Regions from separate parts of the Nonomuraea sp. NPDC004354 genome, predicted to be linked through region 3. Evidence: riboswitches for the same ligand, from Rfam matches in the RefSeq annotation. Region 3 holds a riboswitch; each other region holds the start of a gene.
The links. A riboswitch is a leader RNA that binds a small molecule or an ion and turns the genes downstream of it on or off. The one in region 3 is predicted to bind cobalamin.
Positions count from the first base shown of each region.

Region 1: another riboswitch for cobalamin. It lies ahead of ACWENQ_RS44015 (ribonucleoside-diphosphate reductase subunit alpha); the one in region 3 lies ahead of ACWENQ_RS30530 (CbtB domain-containing protein).
Region 2: another riboswitch for cobalamin. It lies ahead of bluB (5,6-dimethylbenzimidazole synthase); the one in region 3 lies ahead of ACWENQ_RS30530 (CbtB domain-containing protein).

Region 1 covers NZ_JBSGDV010000033.1:27,435-37,467, reverse strand. The annotation lists gene ACWENQ_RS44040 (DegT/DnrJ/EryC1/StrS family aminotransferase) at 1-786, shown strand, start outside; gene ACWENQ_RS44035 (hypothetical protein) at 973-1,626, shown strand; gene ACWENQ_RS44030 (membrane-associated oxidoreductase) at 1,536-2,495, shown strand; gene ACWENQ_RS44025 (mechanosensitive ion channel family protein) at 2,424-3,536, opposite strand; gene ACWENQ_RS44020 (ribonucleotide-diphosphate reductase subunit beta) at 3,550-4,545, opposite strand; gene ACWENQ_RS44015 (ribonucleoside-diphosphate reductase subunit alpha) at 4,591-6,780, opposite strand; cobalamin riboswitch at 6,868-7,066, opposite strand; gene ACWENQ_RS44010 (tripartite tricarboxylate transporter substrate-binding protein) at 7,090-7,986, opposite strand; gene ACWENQ_RS44005 (ArsR/SmtB family transcription factor) at 8,048-8,626, opposite strand; gene ACWENQ_RS44000 (alpha/beta hydrolase) at 8,706-10,033, shown strand, end outside.
Region 2 covers NZ_JBSGDV010000020.1:153,910-163,942, reverse strand. The annotation lists partial or broken gene ACWENQ_RS38160 (sensor histidine kinase) at 1-461, shown strand, start outside; gene ACWENQ_RS38155 (response regulator transcription factor) at 496-1,137, opposite strand; gene ACWENQ_RS38150 (hypothetical protein) at 1,268-1,762, shown strand; gene ACWENQ_RS38145 (MFS transporter) at 1,808-3,292, shown strand; gene ACWENQ_RS38140 (SWIM zinc finger family protein) at 3,423-4,763, shown strand; gene ACWENQ_RS38135 (hypothetical protein) at 4,760-7,522, shown strand; gene bluB (5,6-dimethylbenzimidazole synthase) at 7,602-8,234, opposite strand; cobalamin riboswitch at 8,265-8,459, opposite strand; gene ACWENQ_RS38125 (hypothetical protein) at 8,629-9,150, opposite strand; gene ACWENQ_RS38120 (MFS transporter) at 9,330-9,878, shown strand; gene ACWENQ_RS38115 (copper chaperone PCu(A)C) at 10,011-10,033, shown strand, end outside.
Region 3 covers NZ_JBSGDV010000013.1:169,073-179,105, forward strand. The annotation lists gene ACWENQ_RS30520 (DUF7158 domain-containing protein) at 1-204, opposite strand, end outside; gene ACWENQ_RS30525 (glycoside hydrolase family 38 N-terminal domain-containing protein) at 201-4,412, opposite strand; cobalamin riboswitch at 4,663-4,792, shown strand; gene ACWENQ_RS30530 (CbtB domain-containing protein) at 4,890-5,015, shown strand; gene ACWENQ_RS30535 (CbtA family protein) at 5,025-5,960, shown strand; gene ACWENQ_RS30540 (histidine phosphatase family protein) at 5,999-6,718, shown strand; gene ACWENQ_RS30545 (VWA domain-containing protein) at 6,715-8,832, shown strand; gene cobO (cob(I)yrinic acid a,c-diamide adenosyltransferase) at 8,834-9,436, shown strand; gene ACWENQ_RS30555 (cobyrinate a,c-diamide synthase) at 9,445-10,033, shown strand, end outside.

The DNA.
Region 1 (10,033 bases), on a different contig from region 3:
CTGGCCGGCACGTTCGGGGCGGCGGGCGTCTACAGCCTGGCCAAGCACGGCCGCGCGATGTCCGGCGCCTACCTGACCTGCGCCGATCCGGCGGACCTGCGGACGCTGGCGCAGGCGAGGGACGACCTGCTCGTGCCGGGACGCCAGCTGGCCGCCGTCCTGCGGCCGGTGATCAGGGAGACGATCTACCGCACCGGGCTGGTGCGCCCGATCTGGCACGCGCTCAAGCGCCTGGGCCTGATGACCTGGACGGGGCACCGCCTGCCGTCCAGGGAGCCGGAGCTACGGGCGGCGCTGGCCGCGCGCGGGACGGGCCCGGCTGCCGACGCCGCGCTGCTGTCCGCCCTCGACTACTGGCTGTCGATCGACCAGGCGGACTGGCGGATGCGCCACGGTCCGCTCGTGCGCCGCTACCAGGACTCCAGGTTCCGGGTGATCGACCGCGAGCGGGAGGCGCGCCTGGCGGGCGTCCGGCTGCTGCGCGACACGCCCTGGGCCGCCGAGGGGGTGCGCCACGCCGAGCCCCAGCCGCTGCTGCGGGTCCCGCTCGTGGTCGAGGACAGGGACGCCGTCGTCGCCCGGCTCGAACAGCAGGGTGTGGTGCCCGGGTTCATCTACGACCCGCCGCTCCACGACTATCTCGACCTGGTGCCGGCCGGGCCGAACCCGGAGGCCGCGCGCTGGTGGACGAGCCATGTGCTGCCCGTCGACCCGCTGCGCGCGCGCCGGATCGCGGGGCTGCTGGCCGAGCTGGAGGTCCGGCCCGCCGTACCGCCGCCCATGTGACCCCGGGCGTGGCTGGCGTGGGTCCATGCCCGGGGCGAATGGCGTTCACATCCATCCGGGGGGCGCCATTCCCGCCGGTCAGACCTGAGAAAGAAAAAGCCTGTCGGCTTGGACCGTTTTCTTTCTCGCGAACACCACAAAGGTAAATGGCAATTCGCGTGTCCGCCACAGAATAAAATCTGGTCCGTGCGCAGATTATCCGCCGCCGAACGCCGCCTGTGGCGGGCCTTTCCCACGGGGGCGTGGGTGGACCTGCGCACGGGCGACAGGGAACTCGACGACCCGGCGCAGGCCGATCGCTGGGGCCGCGAGCGCGAGGTGCGGGCCGAGGTGATCGCCGCGCTGCTGCTCGGCGCGGTCGAGCGCACCCCCGGCCGGGTAGCGGGGGTACGGCTGGCGGGCGCCAGGGTGGTCGGCGCCCTCGACCTGTCCGGCGCGACCATCGACGCCACCCTCTACCTGCTCAACTGCCACCTGGCCGAGCCCGTCGACCTGTCCGACGCCACCGCCAGAGGTGTCCGGCTGCGCGGCTGCGAGCTGGCCAGGGTCAAGGGTTCGCGGATGAAGGTGGACGGCCTGTTCGAGTTGGACGGCTCGACGGTGCACGCGGGCGTGCGCCTGGACAACGCGCGGGTGGAGGGCCAGTGCCGCCTGTCAGGACGACGATCAGCGCGCCGCTGCCGCGCACCTCGACCTCGGAGTCGGCCCACGGCGACGTCCGCGAGCCCGAGGGCGGCGTCACTGACACGATGCACGAGTGGGCGCTGTGGGCGGGCGGCCTGTCGGTCGGCGGCGGCACCTTCCTGCGCGGGCTGCGCGCCCACGGCGACCTGCGGCTGATCGGCGGTACCTTCCCCGGCGGCCTCTACCTGGAGGGCGCGCACGTCGGCGCGGTCAACGCCGACTTCATGACCGCGGGCACCGCCGAGCTCAGCGCCGGCTTCAGGGCGGACGGCACGATCAGGATGCGCGGCGCACGCGTCGACGGGGTGCTGTCCTTCCACCATGCAGAGCTTCGTGCGGAGGGCCGGGCGCTGCACCTCAGCCACATGCAGGCGGACGAGGTGATCATGCGGCCCGACGTGATCGAGGGCGAGGTCAACTTCGGCTACTCGCGCTTCGGGGTGCTGCTGGACTCCCCCGACGCCTATCCGGGCGCGGTGCGGCTCAACGGCCTGACCTACGAGTCGCTGCGCGGTCCCTGGTCCCTGGCCGAACGGCTCGGCTGGCTGGGCCACGACCCCGGCGGGTACCGGCCGCAGCCGTACGAGCAGCTGGCCTCGTGGTACCGGCGCATCGGGCACGAGCCGGAGGCGCGGCGGGTGCTGCTGGCCAAGCAACGGCGGCGGCGCGGCACCCTGCGGCCGGCGGGCAAGGTGTGGGGGCGGCTGCTCGACGTCATGGTGGGCTACGGCTACCGCTCGTGGCTGGCGGGTCTGTGGGCGGCGATCCTGCTGACCGCGGGGACGGTCATCTTCACCCGCGTTCCGCCGGTCCAGGTCGACCCTGACCAGGTGCGCACGTTCAACGCGTTCGTCTACTCGCTCGACCTGCTGGTGCCGGTGAGTGTGTTCGAGGTGCGCGGCGCGTACGAGCCGGCCGGGTGGACGGCCTGGGTGGCGTGGACGCTGGTGGTCTCAGGCTGGGTGCTGGCCACCGCGCTGATCGCGGGCGCCACGCGGGTCCTTCGGCCAGCCTCCGGGGCCTGAGTCGGCGAAGGCGCCGTAGGAGGAGCTCTCCACCCGGAAGCGGGGCAGCGCGTGCGGGTGGTGGGCCTTCAGGTAGGCCACGAGGTGCTCGCGGGCGTCGGCCTTCAGGTCCCAGACCGAGGCCGAGTCGGCCGCGCTCATCAGTGCCCGCAGCTCCACCAGGCCGTTGGGCAGGATGTCGGTGACCTGGAGGGTCCAATCCTTCTGGTCCCACAGCGGGTGGTCCTTGATGAAGCGGTGCAGTTCCTCGCGCAGCTCCGGTACGGGCACCGACCAGTCGACGCGGAAGTAGACGTGGCCGATGACCCTGCTGCCGTGCCTGGTCCAGTTCTCGAACGGGTTCTGGGTGAAGTAGGAGACGGGGAAGACCAGACGCCGCTCGTCCCACGAGCGGACCACGACGTAGGTGAGCGTGAGCTCCTCGATCCTGCCCCACTCGCCGTTGACCACCACCACGTCGTCGAGCCGCAGCGCATCGCTGAAGACGAGCTGCAGCCCGGCGAGCATGTTGCCGATCGTGGACTGCGCCGCGATGCCGACGATCGCGCCGGCGATGCCGGCCGAGGCGAGCAGTCCGGCGCCGAGCGCGCGCACCTCGGGGAAGGTGAACAGCGCGGCGCCGAAGGAGATCACGATGATCACCGCCGCGGCGGCCCTGCGGACCAGCGCGATCTGCGTTCTGGCCCGCCTGGCTCTGCGGTTGTTCTCCTCGACCTGTTCGAGCCGGTCGAGGACGACGTCGGTGACCGCGTAGGCGGCCTGGATGAGCAGCCAGGTGAACGCGGCGATGGTGAGGATGCCGGTGAGACGCTCGACGATGGGCAGCGCCGCGCTGCCGACCATGCTGGGCACGAACGCGGTGTTGAAGGCCACCACCGACGCCACGGCGAACGCCGGCCAGGTGCACCTGCGCACCAGATGCCCGACGAAGTCCCAGGTACGGGCGGCTCTCAGGAGGAGCCTGCGAACCAGCTCGACACAGACGACCGCTCCGAGGACGGATGCGATCAGGATGAGCCAGTTCACCGGCGCCACGATCATGCCCCCTAATGTCTCAGAATGTCTCGTCGAAGGTCACATTGCCCTCGACCGCGACCTGGTATGCCGACACCCTGCGCTCGAAGAAGTTCGCCAGCTCCTGCACGTCCTGCAGCTCCATGAACGCGAAGGGGTTGGCGGTTCCGTACCTGACGGGCAGGCCGAGACGGCGCAGCCGCTGATCGGCCACGTACTCAAGGTACTCGCGCATCTGCTCGACGGTCATTCCCGACATGCCATCGCCGCACAGGTCACGGGCGAAGGCCAGCTCGGCCGCCACCGCCTCCTCGATCATCCTGGTGACCTGCTCGCCGAGCTTGTCGTCGAACAGGTCGGGCTCCTCGGCGCGCACGGTGTCGACGACGCTGAAGGCGAACTCCATGTGCATCGACTCGTCACGGAAGACCCAGTTGGTGCCGGTGGCCAGGCCGCCGAGCAGGCCGCGGGAGCGGAACCAGTAGACGTAGGCGAAGGCGCCGTAGAAGAACAGGCCCTCGATGCAGGCGGCGAAGCAGATCAGGTTGAGCAGGAAGGCCCGGCGGTCCGCCCTGGTCTCCAGCCGCCGCAGGTCGGCCAGGGAGTCGATCCAGCGGAAGCAGAACTCGGCCTTGTCGCGGATGGAGGGGATGTTGTCGACGGCGGCGAAGGCCTTGACGCGCTCGTCCGGGTCGGGCAGATAGGTGTCGAGCAGCGTCAGGTAGAACTGCACGTGCACCGCCTCCTCGAACAGCTGCCTGGACAGGTACAGGCGGGCCTCGGGGGCGTTGACGTGCTGGTAGAGGTTGAGCACGAGGTTGTTGGCGACGATCGAGTCGCCGGTGGCGAAGAAGGCGACCAGCCGGTTGATGAGATGGCGTTCCTGGGGCGTCATCCTGGCCAGGTCGGCCAGGTCGCTGTGCAGGTCCACCTCCTCGACCGTCCAGGTGTTGCGGATGGCCGCCCGGTAGCGCTCGTAGAAGTCGGGGTAGCGCATCGGGCGCAGCGTCAGGTCCATGCCGGGGTCGAGCAGCACGTGGTTCTCCTTGCGGTGGGTCGTCGTCGGCGCGGCGGGCGAGGGCTACTGGCAGGCTTCGCAGATCTCGGGGTTCTCCAGCGAGCAGGCGACGGCCTCGCTCACCGTGAAGGCGGGCTCTGGGGCGGGCTGAGCGGTCGCCTGCACGGTCGTCTGGGCGATCCTCGTCGCCGGGCGCGAGCGCAGGTAGTAGGTGGTCTTCAGCCCCTGCTTCCAGGCGTAGGCGTACATCGACGACAGCTTCCCGATCGTCGGCGTGGCCATGAACAGGTTCAGCGACTGCGACTGGTCGATGTACGGCGTCCGCGCCGCCGCCAGGTCGATGAGCGCCTTCTGCGGCAGCTCCCACGCGGTCCGGTACAGCGTCTTGAGCTCGGCCGGGATCCCGGGGATGTCCTGCACCGACCCGTCGGCCCGCTTGATCTCGTCGCGCATCTCCTGCGTCCACCGCCCGAGCCGCTGCAGGTCGGCGACCAGATACCGGTTGACCTGCAGGAACTCGCCGGACAGGGTCTCGCGCTTGAAGACGTTCGACACCTGGGGCTCGATGCACTCGTAGCATCCGGCGATCGAGGCGATCGTCGCGGTGGGCGCGATGGCGATCATGAGGGAGTTGCGCAGGCCGGTCCGGTCGATCTTGGCGCGCAGGGCCGTCCACGCGGGCGAGTCGCCGGCGCCGAAGTGGTCGGGGTGCAGCACCCCCTGGGCCGCCCTCGTGTCGCCGTAGGAGGGGTGGCGCCCGCGCTCGACGGCCAGGTCGGCGGAGGTGTCGTAGGCGGCCAGCGCGATCTCCTCGGCGATGCGCGTGGACAGCGCCAGCGCCTCGGCCGAGTCGAACGGCAGGCGCAGCGAGAAGAACACGTCGGCCAGGCCCATCACGCCGAGCCCGATCGGCCGCCACCGCAGGTTGGCGGTCTCGGCCTCCGGCGTCGGGTAGAAGCCCAGGTCGATCGTCTTGTCCAGGAAGCGCACCGCGGTCCGCACGGTGGCCCGCAGCCGGGCCCAGTCCATCGAGCCGCCGGCCAGGTGGGCGGCCAGGTTGATCGAGCCGAGGTTGCAGACGGCGGTCTCGCCGTCGCTGGTGACCTCGAGGATCTCGGTGCAGAGGTTGGACAGGTGGATGACGTTCTCCGGGCGCGCGGTCTGGTTGGAGGCGCGGTTGGCGGCGTCCTTGAAGGTCATCCAGCCGTTGCCGGTCTGCGCGAGCGTGCGCATCATCCGGCCGTAGAGGGTGCGGGCCGGGATCTGGCGGGTGTGCAGGCCGGCCGCCTCCGCGGCCCGGTAGGCGTCGTCGAACGCCTCGCCGTACAGGTCGGTGAGGTGCGGCACCTCCTTGGGGTCGAACAGCGACCACACCTGGTCGGCCTCGACGCGGCGCATGAACTCGTCCGGCACCCAGTTGGCGAGGTTGAGGTTGTGGGTGCGGCGGGCCTCCTCGCCGGTGTTGTCGCGCAGTTCGAGGAACTCCTCGATGTCGGCGTGCCAGGTCTCCAGGTAGACGCAGGCCGCGCCCTTGCGGCGGCCGCCCTGGTTGACGGCGGCGACACTGGAGTCGAGCGTGCGCAGCCAGGGGACGATGCCGTTGGAGTGGCCGTTCGTGCCGCGGATGAGCGAGCCCCGGGAGCGGACCCTGGTCCAGGCGATGCCGATGCCCCCGGCGTACTTCGAGAGCCTGGCGACCTGGCCGTAGCGCTCGTAGATGCCCTCGAGGTCGTCGCGCGGCGAGTCGAGCAGGAAGCAGGACGACAGCTGCGCGCGGCGCGAACCCGAGTTGAACAGGGTGGGCGAGCTCGGCAGGTAGGACAGCGTGGACATCAGGGCGTACAGTTCGGCGGCCTCGGTGACCGAGGCGGAAAGGCCGCACGCCACGCGCAGCAGGAAGTGCTGCGGGCGCTCGAGCACGCCGCGCGTGTCGGGGTGGCGCAGCAGGTACCGGTCGTAGACGGTGCGCAGCCCGAAGTACTCGAACCTGTCGTCGGCGCTCTCGTCCACCAGCGCGTCGAGGGCGGCGGCGTGGGCGGCCACGAAGGCGGCCAGCCCGTCCTGGAGCAGGCCGGCGGCGTGGGTGGCCGCGATCGACTCGGAGAAGGTCCGCACGCCGTGCGCGGCGGCCTCGTCGGCGATCTCCTCGGCCAGCAGCCTGGCGGCCACCCTGGAGTTCTCCGGATCGGCGATCACCCTGGCGGCGGCCTCCTCGATGGCCAGCCGGCGATCCACCTCTACGGTCTGCGTCACGCTCTCTCCTCGCGAGCTCGGCCTCGTGAGGGCAGGCGAGAGCGCGCGGGCATGCCGCGAGGCCCCCCGGCCCTCCCTCGAGGCCATGGACAGGTCACACCGCTGGCAGGTCTTCGGACTCGCGGGCGTTCGTCAGCTTCCTACTGGCCGTCGCTTCCCAGGCCATGGGCCCAGTGCGTCGTGACGGCGGTCGTTCCCGCTCACCGCTGCGGGGCAGCGCCGGATTCGCACCGGCTTCCCTTTTTGCTCCGCCCTGATCGGGCGAACCAGCGACGACCAGGATCCTACATCTAGTGGCCGCGGGCGCAACTACCCCAACATGTCGATGAGGCCGAGGTCTTTGAGCACCTCACGGGTCCGCTCGGTCTCCGACCCGAGCCACACGCCGAAGTCGCCGCCGCTGAGGGGAATCGGCTTCCACCCTCTCGTACGGCACGCATCCGCCCACTGCCGGGACCCGGTGATCTCCTCGAGGATCGCGACCGCCTGGGCGTGCTCGCGCTCGGTCATCTCCCCCGGCCCGAGCACCCCGCACCAGTCGGCGAAGTCGACCCGCACGCCCGACTCCAGCAGCGTCGGCGCCTCGATGCCGTCGACCGGTTCGGCGGAGGAGACGGCCAGCACCCTGACCTGGCCCATGTCGATGCGCTTGCGCCAGTCGCCGAGCGGCCCGGCGGCGACGGCGGCCCGGCCCACGAGCAGCGCCGCGGCCGCGTCGTGCGTGGTGGGATAGCCGGCGTAGTCGAGCACCCTGGCGTCGGCGCCGAGCCCGCGCGCGACCAGCCCGAACAGCAGGTGGTCGGTGCCGCCCTGGGGCCGGCCCGCCAGCACCGTGGCGCCCGGGTCGGCGAGCAGCCGCCCGGCGAAGTCGTCGAAGCCGCGCAGCAGCGAGGCGGCGGGCACGACCAGCACCTCGACGTCGCCCACCAGCCTGGCCAGCGGGGTGCCGGCCGCCTTGGAGCCGTTGCGCAGGGCGGTCGCGAGCGCGGGCAGGCCCGTCACGGTCAGCGAGGTCCCGCCGTCGGCGACGCCGCTGTATCTGAACTGGCCCGCCAGGACCTTCGCGACGGGGATCCACGCCTCTCCGCCCGGCACGACGGTGAAGCTGGCTCCCTGCCGGGGGACCGTGGCGCCGCACCCGGCCAGGCACGCCAGCGCGGCCACCGTCCCCGGCACGAACGCTGCCACGAACTCCCGACGGCGCATGCGCGCCCCTCCCCGTCGCCCCCAACCCTTGTACAGGATGTTATTGGATGATCACCTTGCGTCACACCTCGGGGGTGGCGGGCAGGTCGGCGGGAACGGCGAGCAGCCGGATGTGGAGGGGCCTGGCCTCCGGCGGGGCGTCGGCGGCCCGCCGGCTGTACTTCTTCAGCAGCAGGATGTACTCCTCGAAGAAGTCCTCCAGCTCGTCCAGCCGCATCCGGCCGAGCGCGCGCGACACCTTCACCCAGGCGGGGTCGGCCTGGTAGGCGGCGGGCAGCTGCTCCAGGAGGATCCGCTTGTCCTCCTCCAGCCCGATCCGGTGGAACTCGGCGAGGACCGGGCGGTCCTCGGGGGCGAGCTGGGCGGGCAGCGGCAGCCTGATGTCGCCCGTCTCCGCCCTGCGCCACCACCGCTCGCGCCCGGTGGACCGCTCGGGGATCTCCTCGATGAATCCGTACTTCTCCAGCTGGCGCAGGTGGTAGCTGGTCGTCCCGGTCTTGGCGTCGAGCAGCGAGCCGAGCGTCGTGGACGTGGCCGGGCCGTGCAGGCCGAGGTGGCGCAGCATCGCGCGGCGCATGGGATGGGCCAGGGCCTTCAGCTTGCCTGGATCGTCCAGAACCCAGGGCTCGTCATCCTTCATGACGATCACCCTAGTACTCCAGAAGGATTTCTGCAGACATCTCTTTGCCGATAGTTCTCTGCAGACTATCTTCGGCAATATGACGCGATTCGTGAAGACAGTGATGCCGGCGCTGCTGGCGCTCTTAGCGGCACTCGGCCTGGCCGGGGCGGCTCAGGCCGCGCCCCCGGCCGCGCCCCCGGCCCCGCCCGCCGTACCCGTGCCCGGCGACCTGGCGGCGACGGAGGTGAGCTTCGCCGGCAGCGGGCTCACCCTGCACGGCACGGTCCTGGCCCCCAGGAACCGGCGCGGCGCGCTGCCGGGGATGGTGCTCGTGCACGGGGCCGGCGCCGGCACGCCCAGGACCAAGCTCATCACCGAGGCCGTGGAGTTCGCCAGGCGCGGCATGGCGGTGCTGGTCTACGACAAGCGGGCGGCGGGCTACTCGACCTTCCGGCGCTCCTACTCGCAACTGGCCGACGACGCGCTCGGCGCGGTGGCGGCGCTGCGCCGGCAGACCGGGGTGGACCCGGGCAAGGTCGGGCTCTGGGGGCTCAGCGAGGGCGGATGGGTGGTGCCGCTGGCCGCCTCCCGCTCCCGGGACGTGGCGTTCGTCGTGCTGGTCGGCGCCAACTCCCTCGAGCCGCTGCGCCAGCAGTCGTGGGCGGTCATGGCGGGCCTGCGCAAGGCGGGCGTGTCTGGGGCCCTGCCCGGCAGGGCGGTCCCCACGCTGTACCGGGCGATCTCCGCCGGCGGGCTGTTCCCCGAGCCGTGGCACGACCCGCTGTCTGTGCTGCGCGCTGTCCGCCAGCCGGTCCTCGCCATCTGGGGCACCCACGACCTGCTCACCCCGCCGCGGGAGAGCCCGCCGCTGATGGCGCGGGCCCTGGCCGAGGGCGGCAACGAGCACGTGACGCTCCGGCTGTTCCCCGGCGCCGAGCACGCCGCCCACCTGACCCCCGACGGCGGCGTCACCCGGCTGCCCGAACTGGCCCCCGGCTACGCCGACCTGGTCGGCTCCTGGGTGTCGGACGTCGCCACGGGCCGGGCGCCGCGGACGAGCCCGCCCCCCGCCGCCCCCCGGGCGCACCAGGCCTCGGCGACCGTCGCGGTGCCGCCGCCCGCCTGGTGGGAGTCGGCGCCCGTGCAGACCGCGGCGCTGCTGCTGTTCCTGACCGCCTTCCTCGGCTACCCGCTCACCGCGGCCGCCCGCCGGATCAGGCGCCTGGCCACGGCTTCGGGCGCACGGGGATCCCGCGAAGGGGCCTCCGGCACAGGGCGTCCAGGCGCGGCCGCCTCCGGCACAGGGCGTCCGGGCGCGGCGGCCTCCGGCGCCGGAGGATCCGGAGCGGAGGAATCCGGCGCGAAGGGAGCCGGGGCACGGTGGGCCGGGGCGGCGCCGAGGGTGCTGGCGGCCTCCGGTCTGGT
Region 2 (10,033 bases), on a different contig from region 3:
ACGCGATCGACGAGCTCGACGAGACCATCAGGCAGATCCGCTCGACCATCTTCGCCTTGCAGGTGCCGCGCGATTCCGGCTCGCCCAGCCTGCGGGCCCGCGTCGTCGACCTCGTCGAGAACGCGCGCGGTCACCTCGGGTTCATGCCCGGCCTGCGCATGGAGGGCCCGCTCGACCACCAGGTGCCCGAGGAGGTCGCCGCCCACCTGCTGGCGGTGCTGCGCGAAGCGCTGTCCAACGTCGTCCGCCATGCCAAGGCCTCCAGGGCGGAGGTGTCGGTCGAGATCGCCGACGGCACGCTCACGCTCGTGGTGCAGGACGACGGCGTGGGGATGGGCGACGGCGGTCACCGCAGCGGCCTGCGCAACCTGGAGGACCGCGCCGCCCAGCTCAACGGCCTGCTGGAGGTCGAGGAGCCGGCCGGCGGCGGCACGCGGATCTGCTGGCGGGTCCCGCTCTGAACCCTCCGCCCGGCGCCTCCCGCCGCGGCGCGCGTCAGCGCCCGCGGTCGGCCTTCAACCTGGCGGCCATGGCCGCGACCTGAGTACGGCGCTGCAGGTTGAGCTTGCCCAGCAGGTTGGAGACGTAGTTCTTGACGGTCTTCTCGGCCAGGTGCAGCCGCTGACCGATCTGCCGGTTGGTGAGGCCCTCGCCGATCAGCTCCAGGATGTGGCGCTCCTGCTCCGACAGCGCCTTGAGCGGGTCGGTCCGGTCGGCCTGCTCGCGCAGCCGCTGCAGCATCGTCGCGGTCGTCTGCGGATCGAGCAGCGACTGCCCCTTCGCCACCGTGCGCACCGCGCCGACCAGGTCGGAGCCGTGGATCTGCTTGAGCACGTACCCCGCGGCGCCCGCCATGACGGCCTCGAACAGCGCGTCGTCGTCGGCATAGGAGGTCAGCATCAGGCACTGCAGTTCGGGCATCTGCGAGCGGACCTCGCGGCAGACGTCGACGCCGTCGCCGTCCGGCAGGCGTACGTCGAGGACCGCCACGTCGGGCCGGAGCGCGGGGATACGAGCCAGGGCCGAGGACGCGGTGCCCGCCTCGCCGACCACCTCGATGTCGTCCTCGGACTCCAGCAGGGCGGCGACGCCCCGTCGTACCACCTCGTGATCGTCGAGGAGGAACACGCGAATCATGATGCCGACGCTATCCATTCGGCATGGGCGCTGGTAGGGACCAAAGTCCCGGACACTTCGGTGGGCGGTGGCGCCACAGGCATCAGATCGACGGGTTGCAATGACGCCATGATGGCGCCATAGTGATGCCATGCACCTCGCGCCGTATGTCGACCGCCTCCACCACGAGCTCGCCGCCTCCGCGGAGGCGGCCGGCGAGGACGCCCGCGCGCTCGCCGAGCGGCTCGTCGTCCCGCTCGACTCCACCGCCAGGCTCGTCCTCCTCGAGGCGCTCTCGACGGCCGCCGTCGAGATCACCCGCGATCTCGCGCCGGGCTCGGTCGAGCTGCGCCTGCGCGGCCGGGATCCCTGCTTCGTCGTGACGCCGCCGCCGGGCGGCCCCGCCGTACCGCCCGCCTCCCACCCGTCCGCCCTCTCCTCGGCCTTCCCGCCCGCTGCCCCGCCCGCCGACGGCGAGGAGAGCGGCACCTCGCGGATCTCCCTGCGCGTCCCCGACCCGCTCAAGCACCGCATCGAGACGGCCGCCGGCGGTGAAGGGCTGTCGGTCAACGCCTGGCTCGTCCGAGCGGCCGGCGCCGCGCTCGACCGCGACGGCGGGCGGCGGCACACCGGCTGGGTGCGCTGAAAGCCGCCCGTTCTTCCTCCCCGACTCCCCCGAAAGGGCCTGAACGTGTCCGAACACACCGGCCGAGACCCCCGCCGCTGGTGGGTCCTCGTCGTCCTCTGCCTGAGCCTGATGGTGCTGGTCATCGACACCACCGTGCTCAACGTCGCCATCCCGTCACTGATGACCGATCTCGGCGCCACCCCCTCCGACATCCAGTGGATCATCAACGCCTACGTGCTGGTCTACGCCGGTCTGCTGCTCACCACGGGCAACCTGTCCGACCGGTACGGCAGGCGCCGCCTGCTCGTCCTCGGCCTGGCCGTGTTCGGCGGCGCCTCCCTGCTGGCCACGCTGGCGACGCAGCCGTGGCATCTGATCTCCGCCCGCGCCCTGATGGGCGTCGGTGGCGCCATGTTGATGCCATCCACGCTGTCCATCCTGATCACCACGTTCGACGACGACGAGCGGCGCAAGGCCATGGCCGCCTGGAGCGTCGTGGCGACGGTCGGCGTGATCGGCGGGCCCACCCTCGGCGGGTTCCTGATCGAGCGCTTCTCGTGGAACTCGGTGTTCCTGCTCAACGTCCCCGTCGCGGTGATCGCGATCGTGGCCGCGTACGCGCTGATGCCCGAACGGCGCGGCCCCGAGCGCAGCCTCGACCCGCTCGGCGTGCTGCTGTCCACCGTCGGGCTGACCGCGCTCGTCTACGTGGTGATCGAGGCGCCCCAGCAGGGCGTGAACCTGCCGGTGGCCGTCATCGCCGCCGTCGCCCTCGGCGGCTTCGCGCTCTGGGAGCGCAGGACGCCGCACCCGATGCTGCCGCTGGAGCTGTTCCGCAGCCGCGACTTCACCGGGGCCTCGTTCTCGATCCTGCTGATGTCGTTCGGCATCGGCGCGGTGATGCTGATGCTCACCCAGTACCTGCAGTTCGTGCTCGGCTACGGGGCCACGCAGGCGGGCCTGGGGCTGCTGCCGTACGCGCTGGCGGCCACGGTCTTCAACTACGTCGGCGTGGCGCTCGGCCAGAAGGTCTCCAACCGGACGCTGGTCGCCGTCGGACTGGCCGTGATGGCCGTCTCCTTCGCGGGCCTGGCCATGACCGGCGGCTACTGGTCGATGTTCGCCTCCATGCTGGTCATGGGGGCCGGTGGCGGCCTGGCGGGGCCGGCCGCCTACACGACGCTGATGGGCGCGGTGCCCGTGGAGCGGGCCGGTGCCGGCTCCGCGCTGAACGACACCGTCCAGCAGGTGGGCATGGCGCTCAGCATCGCCGTCCTCGGCAGCGTGCTGGCCGGGGTCTACACCGCCCGGATGCCGCACTCCGCGCCCGCGGCGGCCCGCGAGTCGATCGGACAGGCGGTCGTGCTGGGTGATCCCGCCGTGCTCGCCGCCGCGCGCGACGCCTTCGGCGCGGCGATGTCGCTCGGCTCGTGGGTGGGCGTGGCCTGCAGCCTGGCGGCCGCGGCCCTGGCGATGGCCGTGCTGCGCCGTACGGCGCCGGCGCCCGCCCCGGCCCCCGCCAGGGAGGACAGCGAGGTCACCGCGTAAACCCCTCAGGACGGCCGGACCGTCGATCCAGCAGGCCGGCGCGGTGCGCGCCCCCGGTCTGCTGGATCCTCTCGTCCAGGCGTCGCCTGGTAGCCGGATTCTGTCAGTAGTGATCTCTACTGTCCCGCGCATGACATCTGCGACGCAGGCGTACAGCTACGCCGCGCCCTCGACTCTGGTGGACGGCCGCCTCGGACTGTCGACGTCCGGCGGCACCGCGCTCAGCGGCCCCGCCCTCGCGCCCCGGTTCTTCAGCGGGGTGGTGACGCAGGCCGCGCCCGCGGCCGCGGCGCTGCTCGGCGTGGCCGACGTGGCCCTGACCCGCTACCACCAGCCCCGTCCGGGCTGGACCCGCGACCCGGTCGTCACGTGCGGCGGCGACCGGCTCAGGTTCGAGTCGTTCTCCGCCTGCGGCGGCGTCTACGCCCGCCTCGACCTGCTCGACGGCGCCCTGGACGGCGAGGTGTTCGACCGGGGCACCACCAACGTCGACGTCAACGGCCCGCTGCGCGAGGCGCTGGCCAGGGTCGGCCCGCGCGACCCGCTCCACCTCGGCGTCGGCGCCGACGAGCTGACCGTGACGACCCTCGACGGCGCGGTCGTGGAGAAGAAGGTGCCGCTGCCCGAGCGCTGGCTGAGGGGCTTCGCCGAGGTGCAGGTGATCGCGGCGGGCATGGATCTGAAGGCCGAGCTGCCGGGGATGAACGCGGTGCGGTTCCTGCGGTCGCTGCCCAAGCGGGCCACGGCCGACCTGTGGGTCACTCCCGTGGGCCGCGAGCTGCGGGTGGGCGACCGGCCCGGCGCGGGCGCGGTGTGCCTGTCCGGCGTGGGCCGCCTGGCGACGCTCCTGCCGCTGCTGCGCTTCGCCAGAAGCCTGCGGGTGTACGGCCCGGCCGGCGGCGCCGGCGGCGCGGCGTCGAGCGCCTGGGAGCTGGAACTGCCCGGCATGCGCTACACCCTCGCCCTGTCGCCGGAGCGCTGGCGCGGTTTCTCGGGGGAGGGCGCGGTGCTGGAGGACCTGTCGTCCGAGGAGGCCGAGGGCGACGCCGACGTGGTCGGCATGCTGCTCAACTTCGAGCCCGAGGTGGAGATCGGCCTGCTGGCCGACCGGGCGGGCCTGCCCACCGCCCGGGTCCGGGCCGCGCTCACCCAGCTGGGTACGGCGGGCCGCGTCGGCTACGACCTGTCCGACGCCGCGCACTTCCACCGCGAGCTGCCCTACGACAGGGAGCACGTGCAGAACCTCAATCCCCGCCTGGCCGCCGCGAAGGCGCTGGTGGCGGCCGGTGCCGTACGGATCGAGGGGGACACGGCGCGGGTGCGGACCGGCGGCGGGGTGCGCGAGGTGAGGGTGAGCGACGGCTCGTGCACCTGCCCGTGGTGGTGGGACCACCGCGGCTCGCGCGGACCGTGCAAGCACGTGCTGGCGGTCAGGATCGCCGCCCGCGCCGACGTGGCGGCCGTGCGATGAGCGTCTGGCAGGAGGTGCGTGACCTCGTCACCGAGCGCAAGACCGTGGCGCTCGCCGACCTGGTGACCACGCTGACCGAGGCCGAGCGGGCCGAGGCGGGCCGCCGGCTGCCGGGCTTCCTCAAGGAGTTGCGCGAGACCGCGACGCGGATGGCCAGGGAGAGCCGGCGGGGCGGGGGTGCCGAGGACGACGCCGCCGAGGACGACGACCCCGAGTGGATGCGGCTGGAGGTGCGCTGGGCGGTGGCCGACGCGGTCAGCGCGTTCGGGCCGCCGCTTCTGGTCGCCGGCGCGGGCACGCTCTCCGCCCCCGCGGCCACGGCCGCCTGGCTGACCCGCCGTGACCTGGTGCCGGCCCCGGACCCGTGGCGTGAAGAACCGGACGAGCTGGACGAGGTGTTCCGCGCGCTGGCCGCGCGCCCCGTCGCCTTCCAGGCCGATGTGGCCGCACGGCTGGCGGCGAAGATCCGCAGGCCGCGCGACCGCGTCGTCCCGCTGGCCCTCGGGGCGCTGCGGGCCTCGGGCGCCGAGCCGCCCGAGCACGACCCGCTCGTGGTCGCCTGGCTGTCGGCCCCTCCCGTGGACGACGACCCGCTGGTCGGCCCGCTGCTGCCGAGGATCTTCCACGCGGAGGGCGCCGGCCGGGCCCTCAGGGACGAACGGCCGAAGCCAGGACCCACCCGCTGGCTCGCCCTGTTCGGGCAGCTCCTGGCGGCGGGCACGGTGTCGCGCGAGGAGATCCTCGACGGCTGCGTGAGCCGGTTCCTGCGCGGCGGCGACGCCATCGACCTGCGCTTCTTCGTCCGCCTGCACGAGCTGGTCGACCCGCGGCCGCACGAGTCGGCCGGGCGGGCCCGCGACTATCTGCGGCTGCTGCCCGCCGCCCCCGGCACGGTCGCCGAGCTGGCGATGGCCCAGCTGCGCCGCACCGGACCCCACGACGCCGCCGACGTCGTCGACGCGGTCGACGCGCTGACCTTCCGTCCCGAGGCCAAGCTGGCCCGCGCCGGCCTGACCTGGCTGGAGGAGGAAGTACGGCAGGCGCCCGCGCGCGCCGCCGACCTGGCGCCCGCGCTCGTCACGGCGTTCTCCCACACCTCCTACGAGGTGCGGCGGCGCGCGGCCGCCCTCGCGGTCAAGCACGCCACCGCGTTCGGCCCGGCCGCTCCGCTGATCGCCGAGGCCGTCCCCGCCCTGCCCGCCGACCTCGGCGCGCAGGTGGCGGCGGTGTTCGGCGGCGACCTCGCGGCCGAGGAGGCACCGGAGCCGTTCACCCCAGCGCCGCTGCCCGTCCTGCCGGGCCCCGGCCGGTTCCCCGCGCCCGCGCTCGACGCGTGGCAGCGGTACCGGCGCGGATGGATGCAGGACGAGCGGTGGCTGTCCGCCTTCGTGGCGGCCGCGGGCGACCGTCCGGCCCTGCGCGCGAAGCTGAAGCGCGCCTTCGACGACCCCGCTCAGCTGGACGACCCCGCTCAGCTGTACGCCAAGGAGCGCTGGACAGAGACCGGCGACTGGATCGCCGCCCTGGTCAGGGAGGTGATCACGCCGGGCGCCGATCCGGGTGTGCCCGCCGCCGAGCCCGCCGACCGGTGGATGCCGACAGCGGGGCCGCACCCGTTGACCGGTCACGAACAGGAGCCCGACCCCGCGGCGGAGCTGCGCAGGCGGCAGCGACTGCCCGACCCGGGGCGGGCCTCGCCGCCGCACCTGTTCCTGCTGCGCCGGCTGAGCGAGATCTACGTGGCCCTGCGGGAGGGAACGCTGCCGCCCGTCCTGCTGGCCACGCCCACCCTGATGACCGGGCACCTGGACCCCGCGACGCTGGTGGACCGGCTCGAGGCGTGCGCCGCCGCCGGTGTCGAGCCGCTGGCCGCCGACCTGGGGCAGGCGCTGCTGCGGCTGCCGCGCGGAGCCCACCCCGCCGCCGCCGAGCGGGCCGCACGCGTGGGCTCGCGGGGAGCCGTCCAGGCCGCCGCCTGGCTGTCCGCGGGCGGCCCGCCCGACCCGGAGACCGGCGTGGCGTGGGCCTACGTCGAGGGCGGCACCCGCCATCTCTTCGAGGAGCGCACGCCCGAAGACGCCACGCAGGTCGAGCTGGTGCCGGTGCTGCGCGCCGAGCCGACCGGGCACGACCTGGTCGACGAGCTGCTGAGCGAGCCGTCGTCCTGGCACTGGGACGACCACAGCAACTCCATGGCCTGGTGGGCGGCGGTCCTGCCGTCGCACCGCGAGGTCGTCGCCGTCAACTACCTGCCCTACCTGCTGTACCGGTGGACCCGCCCCGGGATCTACCCGCCGCACCTGGCGATACTCGCCGACGCCGACGGCCCGGCCGGTGACGCCATCGCGGTCATGCTCGCCTACTTCCTCGCCAAGGGCGAACCGAAGGCGGTGCCGCTGCTGCTGCGGATGGCGGCCCGGGACAGCCTGCCCGCCGAGGCGGTCGGCCGCCAGCTGGCGTTCCTGATCCGCCGCGCCGGATACCCGATCCCTCCGGTGCTGGACTCCCTCGCCGGCGCCGCCCGCCGGGGCGCGCACGAGCAGGTCTGGGACATCCTCAGGGGGATGCTGCCGGTGCTGCTGCCGGGCCGGGGGGAGCGGCCGACCGCCGGCCACACCGCGGCGGTGGCGCTGGCCACCGACGTGGCGGCGTGGACCGGCGCCCGAGGCGAGATCCCGTGCGTGTCCGCTCACGCGGACAGCGGGCGCGGCACCCGCTTCGCCCACGAGTGCGCCCGCCTGCGCGACCGGCTCCGCTGACCGCGGAAGGCCCGCCCGTAGGAGGGGCTCTCCCGGATGGGCTTCGCGCGGGCATTCCCACCCGGCGGCCGGGCGCAGGTCACCGGTCGCCGGTCCAGCGGTCGTGGTGGACGGCGGCGTCCAGCGGGCGGCGCCGTCGCCAGCCGTGCCGTTCCCGGTCAGGGACCTCCTCCAGGTGGGAGACGGGGCCCACGCACAGCCACGCGACCGGTCGCACCACGCCGGGGACGCCCAGCAGGTCCCGCAGAAAGGACTCGCGGTAGAACGACACCCAGCCGACGCCGAGCCCTTCGGCGGTGGCGGCCAGCCACAGGTTCTGGATGGCCAGGCACACCGAGTAGAGCCCGGCATCGGCGATGGCGTGGCGGCCGAGCACCGCGGGCCCGCCCCGGCCAGGGTCGTAGGTGACCACGACGGACAGCGTCGACTCGAGCACCCCGTCGATCTTGATCCGGGCGAACCGCCGGGCGGCCTCGCCGTCGAGGGTGGCCGCGAACGTGTCCCGCTCCTGCCGTACGTGATCGTGGAAGGCGGCGCGGACGGCGCGGTCGCGCACCAGGATGAAGTCCCACGGCTGGGACAGGCCGACGCTGGGCGCCGCGTGCGCGGCCGACAGCACGCGGTGCAGCACCTCGTCGGGCACCGGCGCGCCGGTGAACTCGCCGCGCACGTCGCGGCGGCGGTGGATGACGTCGTACAGCTGGCTGATCATGGGCAGGCTCCCGCTGACTCGCGCCCCCGTGGGGGCGGTGAACGCGAGGCCGGTCTTCGGACTCCCGGATCAACGCCTGCCCGCCGGCCTTCCCAGCCCTGTCGGGCCAGTGACTGCGCTCGCGCGCGTGGGCGGAGGCTCCCCGGTAACCGCGGCGGGCCCGTGCCGGACTCTCACCGGCTTCCCGATTCTCCCCGCGAACGCGGGGCACCTCGCAACAGTTCGCCGGGCAGTACGGTAGCCGATCACTTCACCCGCCCGGTCGGCGAGGTCGGCCGGGACTCCGTCGCCCTGCCCGCGGTAGTGTCACCACGGCCGGTGCGGGCTCGTCCAGGCTTCCTCGCGCGAGGGGGCGGACGCGTGCGCCGCGACGTCTGCCGTGCCTGGACGGCTGTCACCGCCGGGGGGACAGCCGCAGGACGACCCGGTCGGCGGACAGGGACAGCACCTGGACGCCGATGCCGTTGACCGATCCGGTGGTGCCCGCGCCCAGTCGCGCCTGCGAGCTGACGCCTGGACCGGTGCCCTTCACCTTCACCTGGTCGCCGGTGAAGGTGACGGCCAGCCTGGTGATGCCGAAGCGCGAGCTGACGCGGAAGGACACCGCCCGGCTGAGGGAGAGCCTGCACGCGCCGTCGTAGCAGGCGCGCAGGTTGGGCGCGGGGGAGAGGCCGGTGACCGGGGACGCGGCGGACCGGGACGCGGTGCTGACCGGGGGCGCGGCGGTCACCAGCGCGGGGGCGGTCGAAAGGCGACGGGTGGCGGCCGCGGGGGCGGCGGGCAGGGGTGCGGTCGCGCCTGCGGTGATGGGGGGCGGAGGGGCGGTCGCGCCTGCGGTGATGGGGGGCGGAGGGGCGGTGGTGCCTGCGGTGAGGGTCGCGGCGAGAAGCGCGAGGGTGGCGACTGCGAGCGGCATGGTCCTCTCTTCCTACGGTGGGTCGGGTCGGCGGCCGTTCTCCCACCCTGGGTCAGGCGCCACGCTCCGTCCACCCGTTCGGCGCAGGAGGTGGTGCTCGAGGTCGGTTGTGCGGCGAAGAATCCGCTTTGGGAGGCGGCGGGTAAGCGTGGGATGATGGCCGGGCCATGTCAGCCACGATGCCGCTTCGAGCTCTGCGAGCCGCCGCCTTCGCCGCGGTCTCGGTCATGCTCGGCATCGCCGCCCATGTGTTCGCCGGCGGGTCGGTGTCGGCGCCGTCGGTGGTGGTGGCGCTGCTGGTGTCGTTCCTGCCGGCCCAGGCGCTGGCCGGGCGGGAGCGGTCGGCGGCCGTGATCGCCGTGACCCTGGCCGCCACGCAGCTGGTGCTGCACGTGCTGTTCGCCGGCGCCCATGCCGTCGAGCCGGTGGTCGCGGGGCACGCGCACGGCCAGTCCTGGCTGGTGCCGGGCCTCGGCATGCTGGTCATGCACGGATGGGCGATCGGGCTGACGGCGCTGTGGATGTCGCACGGCGAGGCGGCCCTGTGGGCGCTGCTGCGGCGGCTGGCCGTACGGCTGCTCGTCGCGGTGCTGGCGTTCGTCGATCCGGCGGCCCGCACGGCCGTCCCCGCGCCGGCCGAGCGGCCGGTGATCCTGCGTTCCATCCTGCTCGGCCACGAGATGGGCCGGCGCGGCCCTCCTGGCGTCATGCGCACCGTTCCCGCCTGACCTCCCGTTCGAGGAGGCCGATGCGGGCCACCCCGGGAAAGGGGTGCTCCCCGGCGTCCCTGTCGTGACGGGCGCCGGGTCGACATCAGTGCCATGACACCAGTGCCGGCTCAGCCGGAAGAAGGGCTTTCCATGTTCTCGCGCGTCATCGTCGT
Region 3 (10,033 bases):
CCTGGCCAGCGCCTCGCGCTCGCACAGGACCTCGGTCAGGACGACCTGCGTCACCCAGCGGGCCATCTGCCTGTCCTCGGAGCTGCCGGGCGTGGGCAGCGCGGCACTGAGCGGCCCCTCGCGCAGGTCGCGCAGGCGTACGTCGAGCAGCTCACGGGGGACGGGCTGCCCGTCGACCGTGCCGATCACCTGCGGGCGCGTCATCGTGCCACCTCCAGGCGGACGGCGGGCGCGTACTGGCACCTGCCGAACCACATGACCTTGGCCAGCGCCCACGAGCGCAGCTCCTGAGCGTCGGGCGGGACCGTGACGGGGAAGGCGACGTCCACCGTCTCGCCGGGAGCCACCTCGAAGCCCTGGACGACCTCGGGCAGCAACTCCCACGTGCCCCACGGGGAGGCGAGCTGGGCCTCGCCGCGGATGGTCCCCGCGGTCGTGTTGGCCAGCCGCACGGTCAGGGCCGCCCGGTCGCAGGGACGCAGCGACAGCGAGCCGGTGACGGCGCGGACTGTCAACCCGGTCGGCCGGCCCTCGGCGGCCGTGGTGCCCCGCGCCGCGACCCCGTCCTCGGGCACCGACTCGACCTGCGCGGGCAGCTCGGGGACCGGGCCGAGGGCGACGGTGACGGCGTCCTCGATCACCTGCTCGCCCACCCGGGTGCGGGCGGTCACGAAGTGGAGGCCGGAGCCCTGCGCCGGCGTGACGGTGAAGGGGAAGCGGGCATGACCGCCGGGCTCCAGGCGGAAGACCCGCCGGGACGGCTCGGCCGTCCAGCCGCCGGGCAGGTCCAGGGTCACGACGCCCTCGTGGGCCGCGTCCACCAGGTGGGAGGAGACGACGACGTCCACCTCGAACGGGCCCTCGGGGGTGACCAGGCCGGGGGAGACGGCCAGGCTCACGGGCAGGTAGCCGAGCGGCGCCGGGCCCTTGTTGTGCAGCCAGTACCGGCTGTAGACCGGCTGCGCCGGCTCAGCCGTCACCCCGAGCTCCGCGCCCGCCTGGTCGAGCACCGCAGGGACGACGAACGTGGCCACCTCGGCGCCGGACAGCTCGAGCGGCGCGACGGGACCCTGCCCGGAGCCGGCCGACCGGTCGGAAGCGGCGTGGCCTGCCCCAGACGAGGTCGGCCGGTCGGGCGTGGCGTGGCTCTCTCCGGACGGGGTCGGCCGGTCCGGGGTTTCGAGCAGGTCGGAGGGGACCAGCGCGTCGAGCGGGAGCACCGGCGAGTGCAGGGCGGCGATCGCGCCCAGGCCGGTCGACTCGACAAGCCTGATCGTCACCCCGTCCCCGTCCCCGTTCCCGGCCCCGGCCCCGGACAGGCCGTGCGCGTGCGGGTTGCCGGTGGCCTTGACCGTGCTGAACAGCACCTCGCGCGGCGGGTCCACGCGCAGCAGCGAGTGCGGCGACGGCAGGTCGCCGCCCTGCGCGTCCAGGACGCGCGGCAGCAGCGGCGTGATGAACTCCTGTCCCGCCGCGGGCAGGCCGAGCGCGCGCCAGTCGCCGTCACCGGCCGCCAGCGCGTAGGAGAACTCGTGCGTCCAGTGCTGCAGCTGGAAGCCCGACCCGTCAGGCGTCGTACGGCGCGGCGGATCCAGCCACACGCCGGACGGCCAGCCCGTGCACGACCGCATCAACGACAGGTGCAGCGCGCCCGAGGGGTCGACGGCGAAGCCCGGCAGGCCGTAGGCGAGCAGCGCGACCGTCCTGTCCTCCAGCTCCTCGCGCCCCAGCGGGCACGACGCGTGGACGACCGCGCCGTCCAGCAGCGTGTCGGCGGGGTCGGCCACGATCAGCGCGGGCAGGGCCCGCACGTCGCGCAGGTCGGCGCTCGGCTGCCACACCTCGGCCAGCGGCTTCTCGGCCGGCACCCACACGCGCCGCTCGCCCGACTTGAGCGCGTCGAGGAAGGCCGGGTCGCTGCGCGACAGCAGCTCGGCGGCCAGCGGGTTGGTGTCGGGGCCGCCCAGGACGATGCGCACGTCGGGCAGGTTGGAGTCGACGTCCAGCCAGCCGTACCTGGAGCCCGAGGCCGACGAGACGGTCGCCGTCACGCCCACCCTGGCCAGCGCCACCACCAGGTCACGGGCGGTGGCCGCCGCCTCCTGGGAGGACACGACGATCTCCGCCACGCCGATCGCGCGGGCACCGGCGGGTCCGAGGTCGACGCGGGCGGTCGACGACAGGCCGAACCAGGTGTTGGCCGGGTTGTCCAGCGTCCACGGGTGCTCGGCGCTGTCCACGTCGGGCAGGGCGAAACCGCGCCCGACGACCGCGCCCGCCACGTCCGAGACCGGCAGCGCGCCGCGCACCTGAGCCGGGAAGCGAACCCTGAGCAGCCGGTCGGCGCCCGTGTGGTCGAGGACGCGGGTGGTGAACTCGACCCGCTCGTCCCTCAGCGTGACGACCTGCTCGTAGGTCAGGTCGCCGACCTCTCCTGAGACGACCAGGCGGGAGCCGAGCGGGCTGGTCTCCGCCCGCACGGTCGCGGTGGTCGCGCCCGAGGCGGTGGTCGCGCCCGTCGGCATGAGATGCCACGGGCCCTCGCCCATGTCCGGGTGCTGCGGGTACTCGTCGTAGAGCCGCAGCTCGTTGGCCAGACCGGTGAGCAGTTCGCGGCCGTCACGGGTGACGGAGGTCAGGCCGCCGCCCTGGGCCGGGTCGGCGGTGACACGCCAGCGGTTGCTCTCGACGGTGTGGCCCTCGACGGGCCGCCAGCCGTCCGCCTCGCCCTCGACCACCGGGTAGGACCGCCAGCCGAGCGCGGGCACGTCCTCGGCGAGGAAGACGTGCGTGCCGTCCTCGACGACGGAGGGGGCGTCCACCCGCAGCCCGGGCTCCAGCCGTACCCTGACCAGGCCGTCGCGGGCGAAGGAGAGCGTGTTGGTGACGACGACCGAGCGGCCGTCCACGGCCACCCGGCCCAGCAGCGCGTCGAGCGCGCGGTCGCGGGCGTCCGCCGCCAGGTCGTAGGCCTCCCGCCAGCCGGTGAGCAGGTCGATGTAGACCTGGTCGGACTCGGAGCCGGTGATCGCGTCGTGGTGGGCGCCGTAGGCCAGCTGACGCCACACCTTGTCCAGCGCCGTGTGCGGGTAGCGGCCCAGACCCAGCAGCGACGCGAAGGCGGCCAGCCGCTCGGCGTCGAGCGCGGCCACCTCGGCGGCGCGCTGGGCCTGCTTGGTGTCGATGTAGGAGACGTCCTTGCCGGTGTAGACGGGGTTCATGTCGCGCGTCTGCGGGCTGAACGTGCTGGTCTCCGCCCTGACCGCGGCGAAGAAGTCGCGCGGCACCGCGCAGACGAACCTCGGCCACACGTACCGCGCCGCCCACTCCCGGTGGATCTCCGTCACCCACTTGTTCGGCGGGGTGTAGTCGGTGCCGACGGGCAGCAGCACGTTCCTGGTGGCGGCCACCGGCTTCAGGCTCGCGAACAGCTCGTGAACCGCCGTCATCGCCTCCTCCAGCGTCGCCGAGGAGTCCATCCACCAGCCCGCCGAGTAGTGCGCGGGCATGTAGTGCGTCACGACACCGAGCCCCGAGGGCGAGATCCACTCGAACTCGCTCGGGAACTGCATCAGCGTGGCGTCGTTCTTGGCCTGCTTGAAGTTCTTGCTGATCGGGCCCCACTGGTGGAAGGGGCCGCGCGCCCACGCGCTGCCGGTCAGCCCGGCGGCGGCGAGGTAGCCGGGGAACTGCGGGTCGTGGCCGAAGGCGTCGAGCTGCCATGCCGTAAGGGGCTCGCCGCCGAGGATGTCGCGCTGGTAGCCGATGCCGTACACGATGTTGCGGATCGTGGTCTCGGCGCCGGTCAGGTTGGTGTTGGGCTCGTTGTAGGTGCCGCCCATCAGCTCCACCCTGCCCTCGGCCATCAGGCGGCGCAGGTCGGCCCTGCGCTCGGGGTGGGTGTCGAAGAACGGCTTCAGGTAGTCGATCTCGGCCAGCACGAACTTGTAGTCGGGGTCGCGTGCCGCGAGCGCCAGATGCGCCTCCACCAGGGCGAACGCGTTGCGCTCCCACAGCGGCCTGGTGGTCGCGTCACCCGACAGCAGCTCCCACGGGCTGGTGTAGGCGGCCTGCGTGTTCCACCAGACGGGGTCGTAGTGGAAGTGCGACACCATGTGCATCGTCCAGCCCGGCTCCTCCACGGTCACCTGGGCGGCGAGCTCGTCGCCGGCCGAGGTGACCACACACGGCAGGACGGTCCCCGGCTCGGCGTTCACCTCCAGCGGGACCTCCACCACGACGGTCCCCTCGCCGGCGGGCACGACCGCGCGTCCCGCCACGCCGTCGCCGCGCACCTCCAAGTCGGCGTCGTGCTCACCCTGCTCGGCGGTGACCCGGAGGACCTGGTACGGCTGCGCCTCCGTCCCGACGAAGAGGTCGGTCGACTCGGCGGTCAACAGGCGAACGGGCACGGGGTCTCCCTCGGCGTTCTAGGGGGCGGTCGCCGTCACACTAGGTCCTATCAAGATCAATGGCAACGTTGTCATAGCCCGCGCCCGCTCTCCCCGGGAACGCTGATCCCGGCGTTTCCTGGAAGCGGACAGTCCGTGCCCCGCCTGCGCCGGGACAGTCCTTCGTGGCGCGCCGGAAACCCCGGACGTGGGCATCTACATCTCAGAAAGGGCCCGAACAGGATCGGGTGATGTTGACGAGACCCGGAGAAAGGGATACGTTCCGGTAGATTTCGCGGCGAATCAGGGGAAATCCGGTGAGATGCCGGTGCGGACGCGCCACTGTATCCGGGGCCCACAGCCCCGGGAGCCAGGTCACCTGACCGTCGCGACCTCAACCAGCGGGACGCGTCATCCCTGAGGAGGCTTCACATGAGTGGTCTGTCCACGTCCGTAACCGCAATTCCGCTTCACCGTCTCACGCGCTGGCTGCTGGCCGTGCCCGTTCTGATGCTGCTCGCGTACCTCGTCCTCATGGACAACGGCGCGATCTCGCAGACCGGCACGCTCCTGCACGAGCTCATGCACGACGGGCGTCACCTGCTCGGCGTGCCCTGCCACTGAGGCAGCGTCATGGTCAAGTCCCTGGTGGTCAGGGGCCTGCTCGTCGGGCTCCTGGCCGGACTCGTCGCGGGCGTGTTCGCCTTCTTCGTGGGGGAGCCGCGCGTCGACGCCGCGATCGCCCTGGAGGAGGCGGCCGCCGCCGTATCGGTTGACGGCGGCGACACCCCGTCCTCCCACCATTCCGACGGCGCCGGTCAGCCGTCCGCCCCGGCGGACGGCGCGGCTCAGCCGTCCGCTCCGGCTAATGCGGCTCAGCCGTCAGCCTCGACGGATGGTGCGGCTCAGCCGTCGGCCCCGGGGGACGCGGCTCGGCCGTCGGCCCCGGCAGGCGGCGGCGAGGAGGCGCACAGTCACGACGACGGCGCTTCGGCCGGCCACAGCCACGGCGAGGAGGCCGTGGTCAGCAGGCCGGTACAGAAGGTCGGCCTCTTCCTGGCCACCGGCCTGTACGGCCTGGCCGTCGGCGGCATCTTCGCCCTCGTCTTCGCCGCACTGCGCGGCAGGGTCGGCCCCAGGTCGGAGCCTGGCCTGGCGATCGTGACGGCAGCGTGCGCGTTCGGTGCCATCACCCTGGTCCCCTTCCTGAAATATCCCGCCAACCCACCCGCTGTCGGCGACCCCGAAACCATCAACGCCAGAACGCTGCTCTACGTCGTGATGGTCCTCGTCGGCCTCGCCTCCATCGCGATCGCCGTCGCCGCCACCCGCAGGGTCACCGTGCCCGGCGTCTGGGCGAAGGGCCTGGTGGGCGGGGTGACCTTCCTGATTCCGGTGATCGCCGCGTGGGTGCTACTGCCGCGTGTCGACGAGGTGCCGCCCGGCTTCCCCGCCTCGCTGCTGTGGGACTTCCGGCTGGCCTCCCTCGGCACCCAGGTGGTGTTCTGGGTGGCCTTCGGGGTGTTGTTCGCGGTGGCGGGCGAACGGGCGAAGGCGCGGGTCAGCTGACCAGGGTGCTGTTCGTACGGCATGCCTCGACACCGGGCATGCGTGGCGCGCGCTTCCCTACGGGGGAGGAACGCGCCGACGCGGCGAGCCTTGAAACGGCCCAGCGCCTGAGCCGAACCCTGGCCTCCGTCCTTCACCCCGGAACACCGTCATCTCCGGCACCGTCATCTCCTGGAACACCGTCATCTCCTGGAACACCGTCATCTCCTGGAACACCGGGTTCCGGGGTGTTCGGGGAGGGTGGAACGGCGTTCGTCGCTCCGGGGCGGGCGGCTCGGGAGACGGCCGTGGCGCTCGGGTTGGCGCCCGTGGTCGTGCCCGAGCTGGCCGAACCGGATTACGGGAGCTGGCGCGGCCTGCCGTACGAGGAGGTCGTGAAGGCCGACCCGGAGTCCTTCGCCCGGTGGCTCGCCGACCCCGGCGCCGCGCCCCACGGTGGGGAGTCGCACGTCGAGGCGGCGGACAGGGTGGTCCGCTGGGTGGAGTCCCTTCGCGAGACCCCACCAGGCGAGCTCGCCCGCCCCGACGCCCCCTCACCGGAACCCGGCACCTCGGGGCGGTCGGGCCCGGGTTCGGGCGGGCGGCGGTGTGTGGTCGTGTGCGACGTGGCGGTGGTGCGGGCGGTGCTGGGACATGCGCTCGGCGTCGGCCCTCTCGTCGCCGCGCGATTCGACATCGCCCCTCTTTCTCTCACGCAGGTGTCCGCCTCCCGCGAGGGCTGGCGGATCGGGTACGTCAACCGGAAGGCCACACCGTGACCGCCACCTATCCCTTCAGCGCCGTCGTCGGTCTGGACGATCTCAAGCTGGCGCTGGTGCTCAACGCCGTCTCCCCCCGTGTCGGCGGCGTGCTCGTCAGGGGGGAGAAGGGCACCGCGAAGTCCACGATCGTCAGGGCACTGGCCGCGCAGTTGCCGCCGGTGGACGTGCTGGCCGCCTGCAGGTTCGCGTGCGACCCCGTCGCGCCCGACCCCACGTGTCCCGACGGGCCGCACGAGCCGGGCGAGCAGGTGGTCACCAGGGCGGCCGCGCTGGTGGAGCTGCCGGTGGGCGCCTCGGAGGACCGTCTGGTGGGGTCGCTCGACCTGGAGCGGGCGCTGACGGAGGGCGTGAAGGCGTTCGAGCCCGGGCTGCTGGCCGCCGCGCACAGGGGCGTGCTGTACGTGGACGAGGTCAACCTGCTCCACGACCACCTCGTGGACCTGCTGCTGGACGCGGCCGCGCTCGGCACCTGCTACGTCGAGCGCGAGGCCGTCTCGGTACGGCACGCGGCCAGGTTCCTGCTGGTCGGCACCATGAACCCGGAGGAGGGCGAGCTGCGGCCCCAGCTGCTGGACCGGTTCGGGCTGACGGTGGAGGTGCGGGCGTCGAGGGACCCGTCGGAACGGGCCGAGGTCGTACGGCGGCGCATGGCGCACGACGCGGATCCGCAGGGCTTCGCGGCACGCTGGACGGCTCAGGAGGCGGAGCTGGCGGCCGGCATCGCGGCGGCCAGGGAACGTCTGGCGGCGGTGGAGCTGCCGGACGCGCGGTTGCGGCAGATCGCGGAGGTGTGCGCGGCCTTCGAGGTGGACGGCCTGCGCGCCGACCTCGTCACGGCGAACGCCGCCGTCGCGCATGCCGCCTGGCGGGGCTCGCGGGTGGTGACGACCGAGGACGTGCGGGTGGCGGCCCGGCTGTCGCTGCCGCACCGGCGGCGCCGCGACCCGTTCGACGCGCCGGGGCTGGACGAGCGGCTCCTGGAGGAGCTGCTGGCCAGGACCTCGCAGGACGAGCGCCCCGACGACGACCCCGACCCCGACCCTGACACCGGCTCAGACCCCGACACCGCCCCCGAAGGCCCCGACGGCGCCGACGGGTCTGACGGCCCCTCGGGTGGGGGCGGCACGGAGGACGGCGGTCGACCGCCGTCCGACGCTCCGGCCGCCCGCGCCGAGAACCGGCAGGACCAGGACGGACATGGCAAGGACGGGCGAGAGGCTGGCGAGGCGGCGAGCGGAAACGGCGCCGCCCGGACCCCGCAGCACGACCGCGACAGCGCCCCCACCGGCCAGGACGCGTCCGTGGACGGGGAGGGCCTGGTCCAGGTGGCCGGGGTGGCGGCGCCGTACCGGGTGCCGTGGCTGACGGTGGAGGGCCTCGGCGACGGCGCGTCCGGCAGGCGGTCGCGGGCCCGCACCCCGCACGGCCGTACCACCGGCTCCCGGGTTCCCGAGGGGCACCTGCGCTCGGTGCACCTCACCGCGACGCTCGTCGCCGCGGCGCCGTACCAGAAGGAGCGCGGGCGTATCGCGCCCGGCCTGCTCATCCGCGCAGGGGATCTGCGCGAGGCGGTGAAGGAGGGCAGGGAGGGCAACCTGGTGCTGTTCGTCGTCGACGCCAGCGGTTCGATGGCCGCGCGCAAGCGGATGACCGCCGTGAAGACGGCCGTGCTCAGCCTCCTGCTCGACGCCTACCAGCGGCGCGACAAGGTCGGCATGGTGACGTTCAGGGGGAACGCCGCCGAGGTGGCGCTGCCGCCGACCTCGTCGGTGGAGGCGGGCGCGGCACGGCTGCGCGCGCTGCCGACCGGCGGGCGCACCCCGCTGGCGGCGGGCCTGGCCCGCGCCGCCGACGTGCTGCGCGTGGAGCGCATGCGCGACCCGGACCGCAGGCCGCTGCTGGTGGTGGTGACCGACGGCCGCGCCACCGCCGGCGGCGACGTGGACCGCGCGGCCGCCCTGCTCAGCGGTACGGCGAGCGTGGTCGTCGACTGCGAGTCCGGCCCCGTACGGCTCGGCCTGGCCGGACGCCTGGCGACCAGGCTGCGCGCCCGACTCATCCCGCTCGACGGGATGGACGACCTCATCCGCGACTACAGAAAGGCGGGCTGAGATGCCGCAGGGCAAGCCCGAGGTCGTCCCCGACGACGGCCTCACCACCAGGCAGCGCAGGAACCGGCCGCTGCTGATCGTGCACACCGGCCCCGGCAAGGGCAAGTCGACGGCCGCGTTCGGGATGGCGTTGCGGGCGTGGAACCAGGGCTGGCCGATCGGCGTGTTCCAGTTCGTGAAGTCGGCCAAGTGGCGTATCGGCGAGGAGCGGGCGCTGCGCGTCCTGGGCGACTCGGCCGAGGGCGGGCCGGTGAGCTGGCACAAGATGGGTGAGGGCTGGTCGTGGATCCAGCGCCCCGGCACGGAGGAGGACCACGCCGCCGACGCCCGCGAGGGCTGGGAGCAGATCAAGCGCGACCTGGCGGCGGAGACCTACCGGTTCTACGTGCTCGACGAGTTCACCTACCCGCTCAAGTGGGGTTGGCTCGACCTGGACGACGTGGTGGAGACGCTCGCCGGCCGTACGGGGAGCCAGCATGTCGTGATCACCGGCAGGGACGCGCCGGAGAAGCTGCTGGCCGCCGCCGATCTGGTGACGGAGATGGGCAAGGTCAAGCACCCCATGGACGCCGGGCAGAAGGGCCAGAAGGGCATCGAGTGGTAGTCCCGCGCCTGGTGATCGCCGCGCCCGCCTCGGGGAGCGGCAAGACGACCGTGGCGACGGGGCTCATGGCGGCGCTGCGGGCGCGCGGGCTGCGCGTCTCGCCGCACAAGGTCGGCCCCGACTACATCGACCCCGGCTACCACGCGCTGGCGACGGGGCGGCCCGGACGCAACCTGGACCCGTGGCTGACCAGCGAGGACCTGGTGGCGCCGCTGTTCCTGCACGGCGCGTCCGGCGCGGACGTCGCCGTGGTCGAGGGCGTCATGGGCCTGTTCGACGGCAGGGCGGACACCGACGTCGCCTCGACCGCGCACGTCGCCAGGCTGCTGGAGGCCCCCGTCGTGCTCGTCGTGGACGCGGCGCGGCAGAGCAGGTCGGTCGCCGCGGTGGTGCACGGGTTCGCCACCTTCGACCCGCGGGTGCGGGTGGGCGGGGTGGTACTCAACCGGGTGGGCTCCGACCGCCACGAGGAGCTGTGCAGGTCGGCGCTGGCGGCGGCGGGGGTTCCGGTGCTCGGCGCGATCAGGCGGGACGACGCGGTCTCGACGCCCTCGCGCCACCTGGGCCTGATCCCGGCCGCCGAGCGGGAGAGCGAGG